3 regions of the Terribacillus sp. AE2B 122 genome follow, and region 3 is predicted to be linked to each of the others. Evidence: predicted binding sites of a transcription regulator. Region 3 holds the regulator's gene; each other region holds the start of a gene.
What was found. The regulator Rex, encoded in region 3, represses fermentation and respiration genes when NADH is low (regulators of the CRP and FNR family bind a similar motif). The targets are predictions, from matches to a motif close to TTGTGAAATATTTCACAA.
Positions count from the first base shown of each region.

Region 1: the regulator Rex is predicted to act here: its motif matches at 3,341-3,358, upstream of AE2B122_RS15270 (DUF1641 domain-containing protein).
Region 2: the regulator Rex is predicted to act here: its motif matches at 2,822-2,839, upstream of AE2B122_RS06050 (anion permease).

Region 1 is NZ_LR700947.1:248,994-255,373, reverse strand. It holds gene AE2B122_RS15290 (TRAP transporter small permease) at 1-352, shown strand, start outside; gene AE2B122_RS15285 (TRAP transporter large permease) at 349-1,659, shown strand; gene AE2B122_RS15280 (collagen-like protein) at 1,698-2,168, opposite strand; gene AE2B122_RS15275 (DUF1206 domain-containing protein) at 2,299-3,147, shown strand; gene AE2B122_RS15270 (DUF1641 domain-containing protein) at 3,417-3,833, shown strand; gene AE2B122_RS15265 (NAD(P)/FAD-dependent oxidoreductase) at 3,863-5,041, shown strand; gene AE2B122_RS15260 (ion channel) at 5,158-6,192, shown strand; T-box leader at 6,220-6,380, shown strand, end outside.
Region 2 is NZ_LR700943.1:146,895-153,274, reverse strand. It holds gene AE2B122_RS06065 (LLM class flavin-dependent oxidoreductase) at 1-444, opposite strand, end outside; SAM riboswitch class I at 548-659, opposite strand; gene AE2B122_RS06060 (LLM class flavin-dependent oxidoreductase) at 723-1,721, opposite strand; gene AE2B122_RS06055 (NAD(P)-dependent oxidoreductase) at 1,825-2,685, shown strand; gene AE2B122_RS06050 (anion permease) at 2,992-4,425, shown strand; gene helD (RNA polymerase recycling motor HelD) at 4,461-6,380, opposite strand, start outside.
Region 3 is NZ_LR700949.1:2,116-8,495, forward strand. It holds gene tsaE (tRNA (adenosine(37)-N6)-threonylcarbamoyltransferase complex ATPase subunit type 1 TsaE) at 1-40, shown strand, start outside; gene tsaB (tRNA (adenosine(37)-N6)-threonylcarbamoyltransferase complex dimerization subunit type 1 TsaB) at 37-735, shown strand; gene rimI (ribosomal protein S18-alanine N-acetyltransferase) at 732-1,181, shown strand; gene tsaD (tRNA (adenosine(37)-N6)-threonylcarbamoyltransferase complex transferase subunit TsaD) at 1,178-2,185, shown strand; gene AE2B122_RS16260 (ABC-F family ATP-binding cassette domain-containing protein) at 2,380-4,335, opposite strand; gene AE2B122_RS16265 (redox-sensing transcriptional repressor Rex) at 4,786-5,412, shown strand; gene AE2B122_RS16270 (phosphate ABC transporter ATP-binding protein) at 5,549-6,274, shown strand; gene fetB (iron export ABC transporter permease subunit FetB) at 6,271-6,380, shown strand, end outside.

The sequences.
Region 1 (6,380 bases), on a different contig from region 3:
ACTGCGATTTTCCTTCATCTGGGTAGGGCTGCTTGGAGCCAGTTATGCTTTCGGGGTGAAAGAACATATTGCGCTGACGTTCTTGATGTCAAAATGGAAACATGCAAAGGATAAAAAAGCAGCCGAGATTATTATTGAAGTGACGGTACTAGTGTTCATGGTAATGGTCTTTATTGTTGGCGGAACACAGCTGATGCTTGCTTCCATGACACAGACTTCACCAGTCCTCGGTCTGCCGATGGGATATGTATATGCTGCGCTGCCATTGTCTGGCTTGCTGAGTGTCTATTATATAGTCACGAATCGACTCATGGCACGCAATGAAGCTGCTAGAGGGAGGGATGCAGCATGACAAGTATCGTTTTTGCAGGGATCGTTCTGTTCGCGCTTTTCTTCCTGCTCATTTTCTTCGGTGTTCCAATCGCCATCAGTATTGGCTTGTCAACTTTGATTGCAGGAATGATGCTGCTGCCTTTTGATGAAATCTTGATTGTTGTCTCGCAGCAGTTCGTTACCGGGATTGACAGCTTCGTGCTGCTGTCGCTGATTTTCTTCACATTAGCAGGCAGTATCATGAATACAGGTGGAATCGCGCAGCGGCTGATCAACTTTGCAAAGCTACTGGCGGGGCGACTGCCAGGCTCCTTGGCTCACACAAATGTTATTGGTAACACATTGTTCGGAGCCTTGTCCGGCTCTGCTATAGCTTCTGCAGCAACCATGGGTAAAATCATGTCTCCCTTACAGAAAAAAGAGGGATACGACCCTACATACTCGGCAGCTGTAAATGTCGCATCTGCCCCGGCAGGATTAATTATCCCTCCAAGTGGCACCCCGATCATTTATTCAGTCCTTAGTGGGGGTACCTCAATCGGGGCTTTGTTCATTGCGGGTTACCTGCCTGGTATACTTATGGCAGTTTTGATCATGATTACAGCTTATATCATCGCGAAACGCAAAGGTTATGCGGTTTCTGAACCAATTCGCTTTACTCAGGCAGCTAAAGTGATATTAGATGCAATTCCTAGTCTTTTGCTTATTGTCGTTGTTATCGGAGGAATATCACTCGGTGTGTTCACAGCAACGGAAGGAGCGGCTGTCGCCATTCTCTATGCAGTGGTACTATGTTTGTTGTATCGAAGCTTAAAGTGGAAGGATGTACCTGTAATACTTCGAGATACAGTCATTTTTTCAGGCGTCATCTTATTGCTTATTGGTGCTTCCTCAGCAATGTCTTGGATACTATCTTATTCCAAACTGCCACAGCTAGTTAGTTCAGGGATACTCCAACTCAGTGATAGTCCGATGATTTTAATACTAATTATGGTGCTTTTGCTGTTGCTTGTCGGTACATTCATGGATATTGCGCCAGCTTTGCTTATCTTTACGCCGATACTCCTGCCGATTGCTTTAGAGATAGGTGTTCACCCTGTCCATTTCGGAATGATTATGTCCATGGGTCTTGCAATTGGCACAATTACACCGCCAGTTGGAACAGTGCTCTTTATAGGGGCTAAAGTAGGGAACGTTACAATTGAACAAGTTACCAAACCGCTCTTGCTCTTCTATATCCCAGTCATTCTTGCTTTTCTAGCTGTTGCCTATATCCCAGCTCTTAGTTTGTGGCTGCCAGAACTTATGGGTGTACTGGATAAATAAAAAAGGCCTTCTTCTGAGAAGGCCTTTTTATTAGTTGCCTAGAAGCAGCTAAATGCCGCAACTCGTCTGAGGTCGATGCCAAAATACTGCCAGCGGAACTGCTGTGGGCGCCAACGGAAGCCGGCAATGGAAGTGCGACCGACAAATACTGGATAGTACCAGAAGCGCTGCCCGTTTTCAAGCTGCATGTAAGTGTATCGGAAAAGACAGAAACGGATTCCACCCGGATCTACAGCAAAGGTAGAAGGGCCACCTGCGCCTACTGACTGCAGCTGTGGAATTTGAGATGGAGGAGGTCCAGGAGGTCCGAATTGCCCCTGCTGTCCGCCGCTTCCTGGAGGAGGTCCGCCTGGAAAGCCGCCCTGCCCGCCCCCAAATCCAGGACCACCGAAACCGGGACCGCCTGAGCCAGGTCCACCGGGGCCACCAGGACCGCCAAAACCAGGTCCGCCTGGAAATTGAATTTGTCGTTGCTGTTCTTGTTTATCATCATTTTCGTTATACATCATCATTCTCCCTTCTTGCTTCTCCTTCATCGTATGTAGGCATCTGTGCAAGGGTAGCTTGCCTATCCTATTTTTCTGGTTTCTCATATACATAGCTTGGGTATAGCTCTTAAAACAGGAGAGGAAGACGATTATGGCCGATAAACAAGAAGCCAAACGAAAAGCAAGGGAGACTAAGGAAGAATCAAAACCATGGATTCGAAGATTCGGACGAATCGGGTATATGTCTCAGGGAATCGTCTATGCCCTCATCGGTGTTCTGGCACTCTTAGCTGCGCTTCATGTGGGAGGAGATACAACCGACACAGGCGGTATGCTGCAAAAATTGGCAGCTATGCCCTTCGGAAATATTTTGTTATGGCTGATTGGAATAGGATTAATTGGGTATGTATGCTGGGATGCAATACTTGCCATCAAGGATCCGAACAATGAAGGAAACGGGGCAAAAGGAATTATTGTTCGCATAGGCTTTGGCGTCAGTACGGTCATATATGCCAGTATTGCATTTAATGCGCTTCGTTTTGCTGCCACGAATCAAGGAAGTGGTGGAGGGAGCGAGCAATCCCTAACAGCAAAGCTTCTTACATATCCCTTTGGACAATGGCTGGTTGCAGCTGTTGGGCTTATTATTATCGGGTACGGTATCTTTGAATTTTTCAGTGGGGTGTCGGGAAGTTTTATGAACCGATTCAAGACAGGAGAAATGAATAAGCACGAAAAACGGGCTGCCCGCCATGCGGGCCGTATCGGTCTGATTAGCAGAGGTATTGTGTTTGGCATAGTGGGATTCTTTTTTGTCATGACTGCTATTCAATCCGATCCGGATGAAGCTAAGGGGCTGGATGGTGCACTCTCAGAAGTGTCACAGCAGCCATTCGGACGCTGGCTTCTTGCAATTGTAGCTGTTGGTTTCATTCTGTTCGGAGTATACAGTGTCATCCGCGGTCGCTATGAAAGTATGAGCTTTGGGAAGAACGCATAAGAATATTAATATTTCTCTGAAATAGGGGAAAGCTACGTAAGCAGAAGAGTGACACGGCTTTTATTATGTCTATTTTCGAATATATAATAGGAAATGAAAAAAATCATTAACGTGTGTGAAATAACTTTTGACAAGTTCTCCAAGTAGGAGTAAAGTTGTAGGTGGATATTTTGAGCAAATTGTGAACGTACAGTTGTGAACAAATTCACAACAAAGTATAATGTTTACGTATAAATATAATGCATTACCATAGCAAAGGAGAATACGTTATGTCAGAAACAAACGAAAGTGTTAGCCAGAGCCAACAAGACCTAGCTGCACAATTGCTAAAACCTGAAGTACAAGAATCATTGACTTCTTTAATTGAACAGCTTCCAAAAATCAATGAACTTGTGAACGCTTTGACTGCTTCTTACGACTTCGCGCAAGCTGTAGCTACAGACGATGTGTTGAAATCCGATACAGTAGGTGCTATTACTGAAGTGCTACACCCAGTCACAGACTCAGTGAAATCAGTTGCTCAAACTGCAATTGAAGCAAAAGACCGCGCAGAAGCAAGCAACGAAACAATCGGTTTGTTCGGTTTGCTTCGTCTGATGAAGGATCCACAAGCACAGAAGATGTTCCGTTTTGTTCAGAGCTATCTGGAAGTTGCGAACGAAAAAGAAAAACAAAAACAAAAATAAGAGCTTAAGGTAAGGACGGAGGATTAAGTATGGCAAAGAATATCGTTATTTTAGGCGCCGGTTATGGCGGAGTCTTAGCCGCTCAAAACGTACGTAAGTATTACACTAAAGCGCAAGCGAATGTAACGCTTATCAATAAAACACCTACACACCAAATCATCACTGAGCTTCACCGTCTTGCAGCAGGCAGCATTTCCGAGCAAGCAGTGGCAATGCCTGTAGAGAAGCTTTTGAAAGGTTTGGATGTAGACTTCAAAGTAGCAACAGTAGAAGGCTTTAATGTCGACAAGAAAGAAGTTGTTCTTGCAGGCGGAAATACGCTTTCTTACGATGCTTTGGTAGTAGGTCTTGGAAGTAAGACTGCTTACTTCGGTATCCCTGGATTGGAAGAAAACAGCCTTGTATTGAAATCAGCAGATGATGCAAACAAAGTATTCAACCAAATCCAAGATAAAATTAAAGCATATGCAGCTTCTAAAAACCCTGCAGATGCAACAATCCTTATCGGTGGTGGCGGCCTGACTGGTGTTGAACTAGTCGGCGAAATCGCGGACAAGCTCGCTTCTTACTGCTTGCCTCACGGTGTAGATCCAAAAGAAATCAAGCTTCAACTCGTTGAAGCTGGTCCAAAGGTTCTTCCAATGCTTCCACAGCATCTAATCGATCGTGCGCAATCCAGCTTGGAAAAACGCGGCGTAGAGTTCTTGCTTGGCTTGCCTGTAACGAACGTGGAAGGCAATGTCGTGGAATTAAAAGATGGTCAGAAAATCGAAACAAATACATTTGTTTGGACAGGTGGCGTACAAGCGCTTCCAATGGTAGCTGAATCCGGATTGGAAACAGATCGCGGCCGTGCGACTGTAAACAACTTCCTTCAGTCTAAGAGCCACCAAGATGTATTTGTTGTCGGTGACAGTGCTGTATACTTCGGTGAAGATGGTCGTCCTTGGCCTCCAACAGCACAAATCGCTTGGCAGATGGGCGAACTAGTAGGTTACAACCTATTCGCTTATCTTGAAGGCAAAACAATGGAAAACTTCAGCCCGATCAACTCCGGTACACTTGCAAGCCTTGGCCGCAAGGACGCTGTAGCATTCATCGGTGCTAACCAAACACCATTGAAAGGTCTTCCAGCTACAATGATGAAAGAAGCAAGTAACATCCGCTACTTGACTCACGTAAAAGGACTATTCAGCTTAGCTTACTAAGCAGAACGAAAGCACCTCCCCGTTGGAGGTGCTTTTTTTGTATGTTACGAAATGTCTAAGATACTGAACATTTCTCTTATTTTTCCAGTTATAATGGAAGTCTAGGAGGAGAGATCATGCTTTTTTTCATTCGTTTATGGAAGAGCGTTACAGGGTTTAATTTTCTTGCAATAGCTTTAGCATCCGTCCTTGTCGTGCTGGTAGGAACCATCGGTATTCATCTAATAGAAAGAAATAATTTTTCATCATTGTTCGATGGATTTTGGTGGACGATGACGACTGTAACTACAGTTGGTTATGGGGATTTTTATCCGGAAACGATACCTGGAAGGCTGCTAGGAATCTTTCTGTTCCTGTTTGGTATCGGTGTAATCGGTTTATTGATCGGGAAGATCGTGGACGGTGCCTCAGCATATAAGCGCATGCAAAGGGAGGGGAAATTGATGATCAAAAAGAAGGGGCATTATATTTACATCGGCTGGTCAAAAAAGGTTAGAAGATCTATCGAGGAAGTGCTGGCAAGTGAAAAAGATGCCTATATTGTCATTGTAGATGATACGAAAGAGCATCCATTTGATCACGAACAAGTTGCGTTTGTACAAGGAGACCCTTCAGATGAAGCAACTTTGATTTACGCGAATCTTCTGGAAGCAGCACGCGTTGCTGTATTCTCTGATCCTGAATTGGAATCTACACTACTAGCAGATGCCAAGACACTCTTGATAGCTTCAGCGGTCGAAGGGCTTTCCAAGAAAGAAAATACCAATATACATACTGTTGTAGAAATCAATAATGAAACACATATACCTAAATTTGAGCATATATCCATTGATGATTTTATTCTATCCAATGATTCTGTTTCCCTTCTGATGGCGAAGGCTGTAATGGCACCGGGAACATCCAATCTGTTCCGTCAGCTGTTGAGCAAACAATATGGAACAAATATTTATGAGATACAACCGGAATCTACTTGGAAAACTTATCAAGATGCGCAAGAAGCGCTGACAAAAGAGGGCATAGTCTTGCTTTGTATCAATCAAGACATGAACTATCTCAAAGAAAGGGAGACTTCCCTTCGGACCGGAGATCGACTGTATATCATAGCAAGTGATGAAGCTTACGAAAAAATTTCAACAAGTATTGTGCAGTAGCCTTCTACATGATATTATAGAAAAAATTTACAAGCGATGAAGCGGAACAGTATAGCATGTAAACTCCTTCTACAGAGAATCCCTGCGATGGTGAAAAGGGTGAAGGAGCCAAGCTGGAACAAACCGCAGAGCTGTTTGCCGGATGAAGATGATGGCAGGCCGGGAGTGCCCGTTAGCGCACAAGGGTC
Region 2 (6,380 bases), on a different contig from region 3:
CCAAACTCCGCGCAGCACTTCAAAGAATTCCTCTGTTTGCATATAGAAATCCTCTGATCCTGCAATATCACCATCTAGGCGTTTTTGCTCCTCTTCACGTAAGAAAGAAACGACCGCTAGTGAAAAACGGCTATTACTAATCTGATCAATCATTACTGCCTGTCTCGCTGCTTCCACAGGCTGATCGATGCTTGGCCGGACTGCTGCCATAATGTGCAATTTATCGGTTGCCTCCGCAATAGCGCCAGCAGCTTCCCAAAAGTTCAGCTGCTGACCGGCATTTTTTCCTTGGTATAGGTAGGTGTCTGGCAGGAAGACCGCATCGAATCCTAAGTTTTCAGCCGTATGCGCAGTTTCCTTCACATCTGACAGGCTAAGCGGTCCTCCATCTTCCACATGACGCAGCCAGCTGCTTGAAACTGGCTGCCAGTATGCATATTTCATTGTTATTACTCCTTTTGCACATAGGAAATCCTACCGAACGACACATCGATTCTACTAAAAAAGCTTCTTCGATGAGAAGAAGCTCTGTATTGCAGCCGTCGTCATCTTATCACGCAGCTTTTGCTGCAGGTCGTAGCACCTTCCTGCAGGACTGCCCTCCTACAGTGGGTTGCCGGGCTTCATCGGGCCTTTCCCTCCACCACTCGTTATAAGATTTCTTATGAATTGTACTTCCTACTATACCAGATTAGCAGTGTCTGATTCAAACAGAATAACTGCTATTGCTTACGCTGATGTGCCTCCATCAAAAGACGGTACCCATCTTGTCTTGCTTTCTCTTCATAAACTGGACTGGTGAGCATGAACTCAACTTCCCCGCCGTAATAGTCTTCCAGCTCTTCAAGCTGCTGCAGCACCTCAGTTGGTGTCCCAATTACCATGGTAGGACGATTGTCCTCAAGACGCTCTTTTTCATAAGGAGACATTTTGTAGTCTGCTGCCTTATCCGGGCGCAGCATCCCTTTGACTGGTCTCCCTTGTTCCTGAAGCAGCGATGCAACTTCATGACTTTTCGCCAGCGCTTGTGCAGCTGCTGTCGTCTCCGCACAGAATAAAAACAGACTTACCATCATTTGCGGCTGATGCTTCCCTTCTTGGAAGGCTTTCTGATACACATCCAGCACTGCTGCATCTTTATCTCCACGTATGAATTGGGCATAAGCAAACCCGATTCCATGATATGCAGCAAGACCAGCGCTGCCTGCGCTTCCGCCAAGGAGCCAGACAGACGGAGCAGTGTTAATGTTCGGCATCGCTACCAGATCTCCGAAGCGATGCTTTTCTTCTTTTCTTATATCCAAATAATGAAGCAAATCACGTATTTGCCGATCATACCAATCCTCCGGTACAGCCTTATGCTCCTGCAGTGCCCTTTTTGCGGCTGGCATACCGCCAGGAGCCCTCCCGATCCCAAGGTCGATCCTTCCTGGATGAAGTGCTTCGAGCAATCTTGCATTTTCAGCCACTTTATACGCACTATAATGAGGCAGCATAACACCGCCTGATCCGATACGGATGCGGGATGTTTTGGCAGCAAGATGCCCCATCAGAAGCTCTGGACTGCTATGAGCCAAGCTGCCAGCGTGATGTTCGGACACCCAAAAGCGCGTATACCCAAGCTGATCAGCGAGCTCTGCCAGCCGCACTGTTTCTTCCAATGCATCTGCCGCATTGCCATCTTCTTTGATTCGGGATTGATCCAATATACTAAGCTTCATTCTACCCACTCCTTCTTTGTATCATATCCTGTGCGAAAGACTTTTAAAAACAATCCGTTTTTCTGTATGCTAGAAATGACCGAATAAAAAGGATGGTGCTCAAATGATCGGATTTATCGGATTAGGAATCATGGGACAAAACATGGCAGCAAACCTGCTCGAAAAAGGCGAACAATTAGTAGTCTTTAATCGCACAAAAGAAAAAGCCCAAGCACTATTGGATAAAGGTGCTAACTGGGCAGAATCGCCACGGCAAGTCGGGGAACAAGCTGATATCGTATTTACGATGCTGACAGACCCAGCTGCTGTCCAAGCAGTTGCTTATGGGGAAGATGGACTTTTCAGCGGCATGAAGGAAAATAGTTTGTGGGTGGATGTCAGTACCGTAAAACCTGCGTTCACAAAAGAGATGGCTGAAGCTGCTCGTGCGCATCATATCCGTTTTGTTGATGCACCCGTATCAGGTTCAAAGGCTCCGGCGCAGCAAGGTAAACTGCACTTTCTAGTTGGCGGAGACGAACAAGATGTTAAAGAGATCACCCCGCTGCTTGAGAAAATGGGACAAAGCATCCAGCATATGGGCGTCAATGGTAATGGCTCATCTACTAAGCTTGCAGTGAATATGCTGCTTGTTCAGTCTCTGACTGGTTTATCTGAAGCAATCAGCTTTGGGGAAGCAGTCGGTCTTGATCGGGAGCATCTGATGGATGTATTGCTCGCCCTGCCTGTGACAAGTGATATCCAAGCTGGGAAACGGGATACGATTCTCCAGCAGAACTTTGATCCGCAATTTCCTCTGGAGCATGCATACAAAGACTTGCAGCAGATTTCCGAAACAGCTTATGAAGCAGGCGCTCCTCTTCCGATGACAAACAGTGTTAAAGAACTGTATGCATTAGCGAAAAAGAACGGCTATGGCAAACAGGATGTCGCTGCCGTTTATGCACTTTTAGCAAGAGATTGACACATATTAGACAAAGAATCCGAATTTTTTCGGATTCTTTTTTTATTCTCATCTATTATTTTTAATTAACATTGGCATATTAACAATATGTACAGGGTATGTAGGCATAAGGTACTTAATTCATGTGAAGTAATTTTTTTGCATATTTTCACCAAATTATAATCATTATCATCTGTTTGGTTTATTAAATTTTTTTAATCAGTTAGAAACAGGCACTCTACTAGCAGAATACTTTCATATCAATATTTTTATGCTAAGATAATTATGGTTTTATTAATTTAATAACTTTCTAAAGGGGTCTTCATCATGGCTGATTCATCTAACAAACCAAAACGGGAGGTCAAATGGATTCCGCTCCTAATCACTGTATTGATCGGCGTAATTCTTTGGTTCGTCCCTTCACCAGATGGTGTACAAGCAGAAGCATGGCATTTATTTGCTATCTTCGTCGCTACGATCATCGGTCTGATCATTAAACCGATGCCAATGGGCAGTGTCGCTATCCTTTCGCTGACGGCTATCGTTTTGACGAAGACACTCGGACTAGAAGAAGCGTTGAGCGGATTCCAGAATAGTACAATCTGGCTCATCGTCATTGCGTTCTTTATTTCCAGAGGTTTCATCAAAACTGGTCTCGGGTCCAGAATTGCCTATTTGTTCGTGCGTCTATTCGGTAAAAAGACTTTAGGCTTGTCTTACTCGTTGATCGGCAGTGACTTGATTCTGTCACCGGCCATGCCATCTAATACTGCTCGTGCCGGCGGTATCATTTTCCCAATCATCCAGTCATTATCAAGTTCATATGGTTCTAAAAGCGGTGATGGTACAGAGCGCAAAATTGGTTCTTTCCTGACTTTTGCATCCTACCAAGGAAACGGGATCACTTCAGCAATGTTCCTGACAGCAATGGCAGCAAACCCATTGGCAGCCATTGCTGCTGAGAGTGTTACTGGTCAATCAATCTCATGGGGAAGCTGGATTCTTGCTTCCATCGTGCCTGGTATCATCAGTTTGATTGTTATTCCTTTCGTCATCTTCAAGCTGTATTCTCCAGAAATCAAGGAAACACCGAAGGCGACTGAAATGGCGACAGAGAAATTACAAAGCATGGGTAAACTAAAGCGTTCTGAATGGTATATGATCGGCGTGTTCCTGCTTCTCCTTGTATTGTGGATTTTCGGCGAAAGCTTCGGAATCGGCTCTACGACAGCAGCATTCATCGGACTTGTCGTTCTATTGCTGACAGAAGTATTGACTTGGTCTGATATCAAACAAGAGCAAGGTGCATGGGATACACTCGTATGGTTCGCTGTACTTGTTATGATGGCGAATTACTTGAACGAACTTGGCCTTGTACCTTGGTTCAGTGATATTATGGGGAATGTTGTAAGTACACTTTCATGGCCTGTCGCATTGCTTGTATTGGCTATCGTGTATTTCTACTCTCATTATTTCTTTGCGAGTAACACAGCACATGTGAGCGCCATGTACGCAGCCTTTCTTTCAGTAGTTGTTGCAGCTGGTGCGCCGCCATTATTGTCAGCCCTATTGTTAGCTTTCTTCAGTAACTTGTTCGGCTGTCTGACACACTACGGCAGTGGTCCTGCACCGGTATTCTTTGGCGCAGGCTTCGTCACCCAGCAAAAATGGTGGGGGCTCGGCTTCCTCATCTCCATCATTCACTTGATCGTCTGGATCGGTATCGGCGGACTATGGTGGAAACTGATTGGTCTATGGTAAAAAAAAAAGGAATCCTTATGGATTCCTTTTTTTTATTAGCTTGTATAAGTAGCAGAATCTGCTGCTTCGATAAACGGACTCAAGTTGCCAACGCTGTACATATGCAATTCATGCATCGCTCGTGTACAAGCTGTATAAAGTAAAGTGCGTTCCGATTCATGGCCATACGCCTCATCTGAGACATCATACAGTATAACCGCATCGAACTCGATACCTTTGGCCAAATAAGCCGGAATAACCGATAAACCTTTTTTGTATTGGGAAGTTGTCTCAGTAATCAGATCAGCTTCCATTTCTTCCTTGATCCAGTTATGCGCTTCTTTGCTCTCTTTGCTTGTCTTAGCGATAACTGCAATTGTTTCATAACCTGATTCCTGCAAAGAACGGATTTTCTCCAGGACTAGCCGGCGTCTTTCCGTTTCACCATTCGCTTTCGTCAGCGTCGGAAGATCTCCATCCCGGTTGAATGGCTGGATTTGCTTGGCATGGTCCAGGAGTTCCTTCGTGAAGTCGACTATCTGTCTTGTCGAACGATAGCTGCGCCATAGCTCGATCCGATGGCTGTCAGCTGTATTACCAGAGAGTACATTCTCCCCTGTCAGAGCATGCGCCTGAATCGCTTGGTTGATATCACCAAGCAATGTCATTCTCGCATTAGGGAAGGCCTGTTGTAAATAAGCGAATTGGAAAGCAGAATAATCCTGCGCTTCATCAATAAGCACATAACGAATTGTTTTATCCGAACGATCACCAAGCACCTTATCACGGAAATAGACAAATGGCGTCACATCTTCCCAATTCATGTACTTGCGAATAAGATTTTTCTTGGTTGTTTCATAAAGATCCGTCCATGATGCTGGCATTTCCGGTCGTCTTTCAGCTGTCAGCATACGCAGGTAAGACTTTTTCACATTGATGAAAGCATGCTTACGTACTTTCTTGATCAACGGGCGAAGCTTCCTTTCGACAACCCACTTGCGAAGGATCTCTTCTTCCTGCTTGTTCTCCTCAAAGTCATCTGTATCTGTGCGGTCTTTCTTTTGAAGCTCGGAAAAGGCTTGGACATAGTCTTCCTTCTCCATCAGCTCTACTTCTTCCCGCACCCAATCTTTCCTTGTTTCCCACTCACCCCAAAGCTGCAGCTTTTCTACGATCCAAGCTGCGGTCAGCTCTGCTCGATTCGAAATTGGTAAAGAATTGGATAGACTATAGAAATGAGATTGGATTTCCTGTTTACTCACGATGCGCTGCTTACGGAAGCTGACATCTTTGAAGATAAGCCCAGCTTGTTTGAATTCTTCCAGCTTGTCATCGATATACCGTTTGAAATCAAGACTTGCTTTATACTGAATCCCAGCCAGTCGCTGCTCTTTTTCCTCTCCGGAAGCAAGCAGCATATACTCCATTTGTTCGAATGGTGTCTCGATTGTCTCTCTGCCTTCCAGCTGAGCATCCATATGTGCATAAAAAGTGGCTTGCTTCATATTATCTTCGCCAAGCTCTGGCAGGACATTGGAGACATAGCTGTTGAACAGCGGGTTCGGCGACAACAGCACAATATTTTCAGCTGTGATGCGATCACGATAATGATAGAGCAAGTACGCAACACGCTGCAGTGCAGCCGATGTTTTTCCGCTGCCTGCTGCTCCTTGTACAATTAAATTAGCAGCCGACTCATTGCGGATGATTTGATTCTGCTCTTTCTGAATCGTAGCTACGATACTTTTCATCTCCGTACTTGCGTTACCGCCTAGAACGTACTGCAGCAGGCTATCGCCAATCGTTACTCCAGTATCGAACAAGGCTTCTAGCTTTCCGTTACGGATGATGAACTGGCGTTTAAGTGTCATGTCCCCTTGTATCTTACCTTCGATCGTTTCATATGAAGCACCACCAGGTGAGAAATCATAATACATACTGGAGATTGGTGCACGCCAATCGTAAATAAGGAAATC
Region 3 (6,380 bases):
TGAACGTTATGAAAAGCTTTGTAAGGAGTTAGCGGAATGAATATATTAGCGATTGATACTTCCAATCAGCTGCTAGGAGTAGCGATTGTGAAAGATGGAGTGACATTAGGTGAACATGTTATGCATGGACACAGAGATCACTCGGTTCGATTGCTTCCCGCAATCGAACAATTGATGAAGGAAACAAAAACGACACCTGCTGATTTAGATCGAATTGTCGTTGGCCAGGGACCTGGTTCATACACAGGTGTTCGAATCAGTATGGCAACTGCAAAAACAATGGCATGGGCACTTGGCATCGATGTCATCGGTGTTTCAAGTCTGGAAGGTCTTGCGCATCAAGGGGAGCTATTCTCAGGATATGTTTGTCCTTTCTTCGATGCTCGCAGAGGCCAAGTGTATACTGCTCTTTACGCCAGCAATAGTGACTCCTTTGAACAAATAGACGAAATCGTCAATCCTCTATTCTCGGATTGGCTGGAACAGCTACGAGAAAAAGGCGAAAGAATATTGTTTCTAAGCCCTGATATCGAGATGTACCGCAGTATGATCATTGAGATACTGGGTGAGCAAGCAATAATCCCAGAAGCTGCTATACATTACGCTCGTCCATCTGTACTTGCTCAGATAGGAGCTGCAAGGAAAGCAGATGATTTGCACCAAATCGTACCAAATTATGTTCGTATGACAGAGGCTGAGTCAAATTGGCTTAAGCAGCAGGAGCAGCAGAAGTGAGCGCAAAAGTGACCGTACGTCCGATGCAATTAGCCGATGTGCCAGCTGTCTATACAATTGAGACTGCATCTTTTGCAACTCCATGGACCATCGATATCTTTGAACGTGAAATTACGGAAAATACGTTTGCAAATTATTTTGTCATTGAAAGTGATGGCGTAATTGCTGGTTATTGCGGTATGTGGCTCGTCATTGATGAAGCACAGATCACGAATATTGCTATACTGCCGAACTTTCGAGGTCAGAAACTGGGCGAGAAGCTGTTTGCCCATGTAATGGAACAAGCAATTATGGCAGGGGCTTACCGTTTATCTCTAGAGGTACGTGTAACTAATGTACCGGCACAGCATTTATACCGGAAATTTGGTTTAGTACCGGGCGGTATCCGGAAAAACTATTATACAGACAATCAGGAAGACGCGATTGTAATGTGGGTGAATTTATGAAAACATCAGAACTTATTTTAGCAATAGAAACAAGCTGTGATGAAACAGCCGCAGCCGTCATTGAGGGAGGCAGGATCATCAGATCCAATATTGTTGCGTCCCAAATTGAGAGCCATAAGCGTTTTGGCGGTGTAGTGCCGGAAATAGCATCCAGGCATCATGTGGAACAAATTACGCTCGTCATTGAAGAAGCGATCCAGCAAGCTGGAATTCAGAAAGAAGAGCTGGACGCGATTGCTGTGACACAGGGGCCCGGTCTTATCGGAGCATTGCTTGTTGGTGTGAATGCAGCCAAAGCGCTGGCGTTCTCCATTGGCAAACCGCTGATTGGTGTCCACCATATAGCGGGACATATCTATGCCAACCGACTAGAGCAGGAGTTCAAGTTCCCGCTACTTGCATTGGTCGTTTCTGGCGGTCATACAGAGCTTGTTCTTATGAAAGAACATGGCAGCTTTGAAGTAATTGGAGAGACACGTGACGATGCAGCAGGTGAGGCTTATGACAAGGTAGCCAGGACATTGCAGCTGCCTTATCCGGGAGGTCCCCGCATTGATAAGCTAGCAGCAGAAGGCGAGCAATCCATTGATTTCCCTCGTGCATGGCTAGAACCAGAGAGCTATGATTTTAGCTTTTCCGGTTTGAAATCTGCGGTCATCAACACACTGCATAATGCCAAGCAAAAGGGAGAAACATTTGCACCTGCAGATGTAGCGGCAAGCTTCCAAGCCAGTGTAGTAGATGTGCTTGTAGGGAAAACAATCCGAGCGGCCGAAGCATTCGGCGCAAAGCAAGTCATTGTTGCGGGTGGTGTTGCTGCCAACAGGGGGCTGCGCGCTTCTTTGGAAGAAGTGTTTGCAGACAAGCAAGCTGATCTGCTTATCCCGCCGCTTGCTCTATGCACGGATAACGCAGCCATGATTGGTGCTGCGGCATCCATCCTTTATCAGCAAGAAAAATTCGCGGATTTATCTATGAATGCTAGGGCATCTATGCCGTTATAAAAAAAGCATCGTTTTCTTTATGAAAACGATGCTTTTTTATTCACAGCCTATATTCTGGATTGTGCATAACTTATTAAAACCCACTATTAGTACCAGGTATAGAAGTGGATAAAACTGTGCGAAAGCGCTGTGGATTCTGTGGATAATGTGCATAACCTTGTGTATATCCCATTAAATCAACGATGAAAACGCATTTAGTCCTGTGTATAACTTTCCTGTTCTTCGCTAAGTATTTCCCATTCTTCCATTACTTCTAGCAGTGTTGTCTGCAGCTCTTCATTCTTTTCAGTGATTTCCTGGGCTTTCTGATAATCTTGGAAAATTGTCGGATCGGTAAGCAAAGTCTCATTTGTTTCAATCTCTGTCTCCAGTTCAACTATCTTTTCTTCTAGCTCTGAAATGCGTCGTTCCCGTTTCCGAATTTCCCGCTTTATTGCCTTATCTTGATGATAAGAGGATTTGTTCTCCGACATAACAGTTCTCTGCTTCGTTTCTTCTGCCATAGCTTCCAAGGCAGCAATCTCCTGCTTCTCTTGTTTCTTTTCTATAAAATAATCATAGTTGCCTAAGTAGGATAAAATCTGCTTGTCCGCCATTTCCAGTACTTGTGTGGAAACTTTATTCATGAAGTAACGGTCATGGGAGACAAAGAGTATAGTACCTGGGTAGTCGGCCAATGCACCTTCCAATACTTCCTTGCTGTCTAAATCAAGGTGGTTGGTCGGTTCATCCATGATCAAGAGATTCGATTTCTGCATCATTAGCTTCGCCAGAGCAAGGCGGGCCTTTTCGCCACCACTCAGTGTGTTGACTACTTTGAGGACATCATCGCCAGTGAACAGGAAGTTACCAAGAATGGTGCGGATATTCTTCTCATCCATAAGCGGATACTCATCCCATAGCTCAGCAAGGACACTCTTCGATGAATGCAATTCCGTCTGCTCCTGGTCGTAATAGCCTATACTGACGCCTGTGCCTACCTCTACCTGACCGGATTTAGCAGGCAGCTTTCCGATAATGGTCTTGAGCAATGTCGTCTTACCCGTTCCGTTCGGCCCGGTGAGAGCGATACGGTCTTGACGATTCATATGGAAGGTAACGTGCTCAAAGACAGGGGAGGTACTCTCTGGATATTGATAAGCCAAGTCTTTTACCTTCAATACATCATTTCCGCTTCGACGATCGATATCAAATGTGAGCTTTGCAGATGATGCGTCATGGAGCGGCCGGTCGATTCGTTCCATCTTCTCCAACTGTTTACGTCTGCTTTGTGCGCGTTTCGTCGTTGTGGCACGTGCGATGTTCTTTTGAACGAATTCTTCCATCTTTTTGATTTCAGACTGCTGTTTCTCGTATTGCTTCAGCTCGCGTTCGAAATTGGCAGCTTTCTGTTCGAGATAGTTACTGTAATTTCCTTTGTAACGAACAGAGTGATTGTGCGCTATCTCAATTACGGTATTAACAGTTTTGTCGAGGAAGTAACGGTCATGCGATACAACTACGACAGCCCCTTGATAACTGCTCAAGTAACCTTCCAGCCAGTCCAAGGTTGAAATGTCCAAATGGTTCGTCGGCTCATCCAGTATTAATACGTCCGGTTTCTGGAGAAGGAGTTTTCCTAGGGCAAGACGCGTTTTTTGCCCGCCGCTTAATGAACCTATCGGAGTAGACAAGTCTTTGTCTCCGAAACGGAGGCCATTCAGCACGGAACGGATATCTGCTTCATATTGATAGCCTCCGTTTAAACGGAAGGCTTGTTGTTTTGTATCATAATTGGTTAGAAGCTGCTGGTAGGCTGTCTCGTCTGAAATAAGATCAGGGTCTCCCATCCTTGCTTCGAGACGGCGCAGCTCTTCCTCTTGCTGAATAAGATCAGCGAAGACAGTCTTCATTTCTTCCAGGATGCTTTTTTCCGACTCTAAGCCTGTATGCTGCTCCAGGTACCCAAGTGTGGCATCCTTTGCTAGGAATACATTTCCTTCGTCATAGCTTAATTCTCCTGCAAGGATCTTCAGCAAGGTCGATTTTCCGGCACCGTTTCGTCCTACGATGGCTAATCGGTCCTGTGTTTGTACTTCCAGTTTTATATTTGATAAAATGACGTCTGCGCCAAATAGTTTCGTTATATTGTTCGCTTGCAATAAAATCATTCTGTTCACCTCATACTATCAGTGTATCCTATGTGACAAAACAGTAGCAAGCGCCGAATTTCAGCACTTTTAGCTTTCATGCGGATGGACATCAGAAATGATTTTGTTAAAATGGAGACAAGGTGACTCTCATCATCTTTCTTTGTGAATCTGTACAAGACTTTCCTTCTTAAATCTGTTAGAATAAGTTGTTAACTATAATCGTACTTTGTGAAAGTATCATTTCGTAATAATTCAAGGACGAAGCCGCAGGCAGCATCTGCAACTCCTTATAGATGCCAGAAAGGAACCTGTCTGCAGCCATTATTCCATTCTTTAGGGATAGTGCTGGTCATATACGACAAGAGGTAACAGAACGGTATCGTTCTAGTCCGATAGGCCTTTTGATCAGCTGCATGGCTGCACGAAGTTCGCTTCTGGAAGCTGTAGGCTTTAGGAGGATAAATGAGCATGTATATGGATCAAAATAAAATACCAAAAGCTACGGCAAAGCGGCTGCCACTTTATTATCGATTTCTCAACAGTCTGCATCTGCAGGGTAAAACAAGAGTCTCATCTAAAGAACTCAGTGAATCGGTTAAAGTTGACTCAGCTACAATCCGCCGTGACTTTTCCTATTTCGGAGCACTTGGCAAGAAAGGCTATGGTTATAATGTAGAGTATTTGCTGAACTTCTTCCGGAAGACACTAGATCAAGATGAGATCACAAGAGTGGCGCTTATCGGGGTCGGTAATCTTGGAACAGCATTCTTGAATTATAACTTTACGAAGAATAACAATACAAAAATAGAAATGGCATTCGATACGGATCCAGGAAAAGTGGATCATAATATCGGCGGTGTCCCTGTATACCATATTGATGATTTGGAAGAATATATCGGCAACGTAAGTGCAGCGATCCTGACGGTGCCAGCGCAAGCTGCCCAAGCAATCACTGACCGCCTTGTCGAGTGTGGTATTGCTGGAATCCTGAACTTTACACCAGCGCGAATCGCAGTACCGAGCAATATCCGTGTGCATCATATCGATTTGGCTATCGAATTGCAGTCATTAGTTTATTTTTTGAAGCATTATTGATTCAAGCACCTCTCATGCAGAGGTGTTTTTTTCTTACATACGATTATCCAAATCATTTTACTTATCACGTTAATCGCGGTTAAATCACGACTAAGCAAGGATACTAGGATATAAGAAGCGGAAGGGAAGTGAAAATATGATACAGCAAGCCGCCATCACGTTACAGGAAGTGGTGTATGAAACAGAGGAGAACAAAATCATCTGCGGTATAACAGGCAGATTCACGAAGGGGAAGATCACAGCAATAATCGGTCCGTCAGGCGCAGGAAAGACGACACTTTTTCGATTATGTAATGGATTGCTTTCACCCTCAGGCGGAAATATACTGATCAACGGGAAGGAAATCTTAACGTTTGATCCTGTGAGCTTGCGCCGTCATGTCGGTATCGTTCTCCAGCAGGCAACTATGCTGGAAGGAAGCGTTCGGGACAATTTGGCATTGCCTTTACAGCTTGATGGAAAGGAGTTGACAGATGACGAGGCACAACGGATGATACAGTTAGTAGGGCTCGATCCAGACATATTGGATCGAAACAGCAGGGATTTATCGGGAGGCCAGAAGCAGAAGGTTTCCATTGCTCGAACACTGCTGAATGAGCCAGAGATTTTGCTGCTGGATGAAATCACATCTTCCTTGGATCGAGTTTCCAGGCAGGACATAGAGAAACTGATTGAATGGATCAATAGAGAGACTGGAACGACTGTCATATGGATAACGCATAATCTGGAACAGGCAAAGTCAGTCGCAGAAGAAGTCTGGGTCATGATAGACGGCCGTATTGCCGAAGCGGGACCGATTGAAATGCTGGATCATCCAGAAAATGATGATGTCAAACACTTTGTCATGGAGGAGGGAAAATGAGCGCACTTGCTTTAATACTCACCTTGATATTCGTCCTTATTCCACTTTTCTTATCTAAGACATTACAGCTTGGGCTCGAAAAAGATACGCTCATTGCCACAGTCCG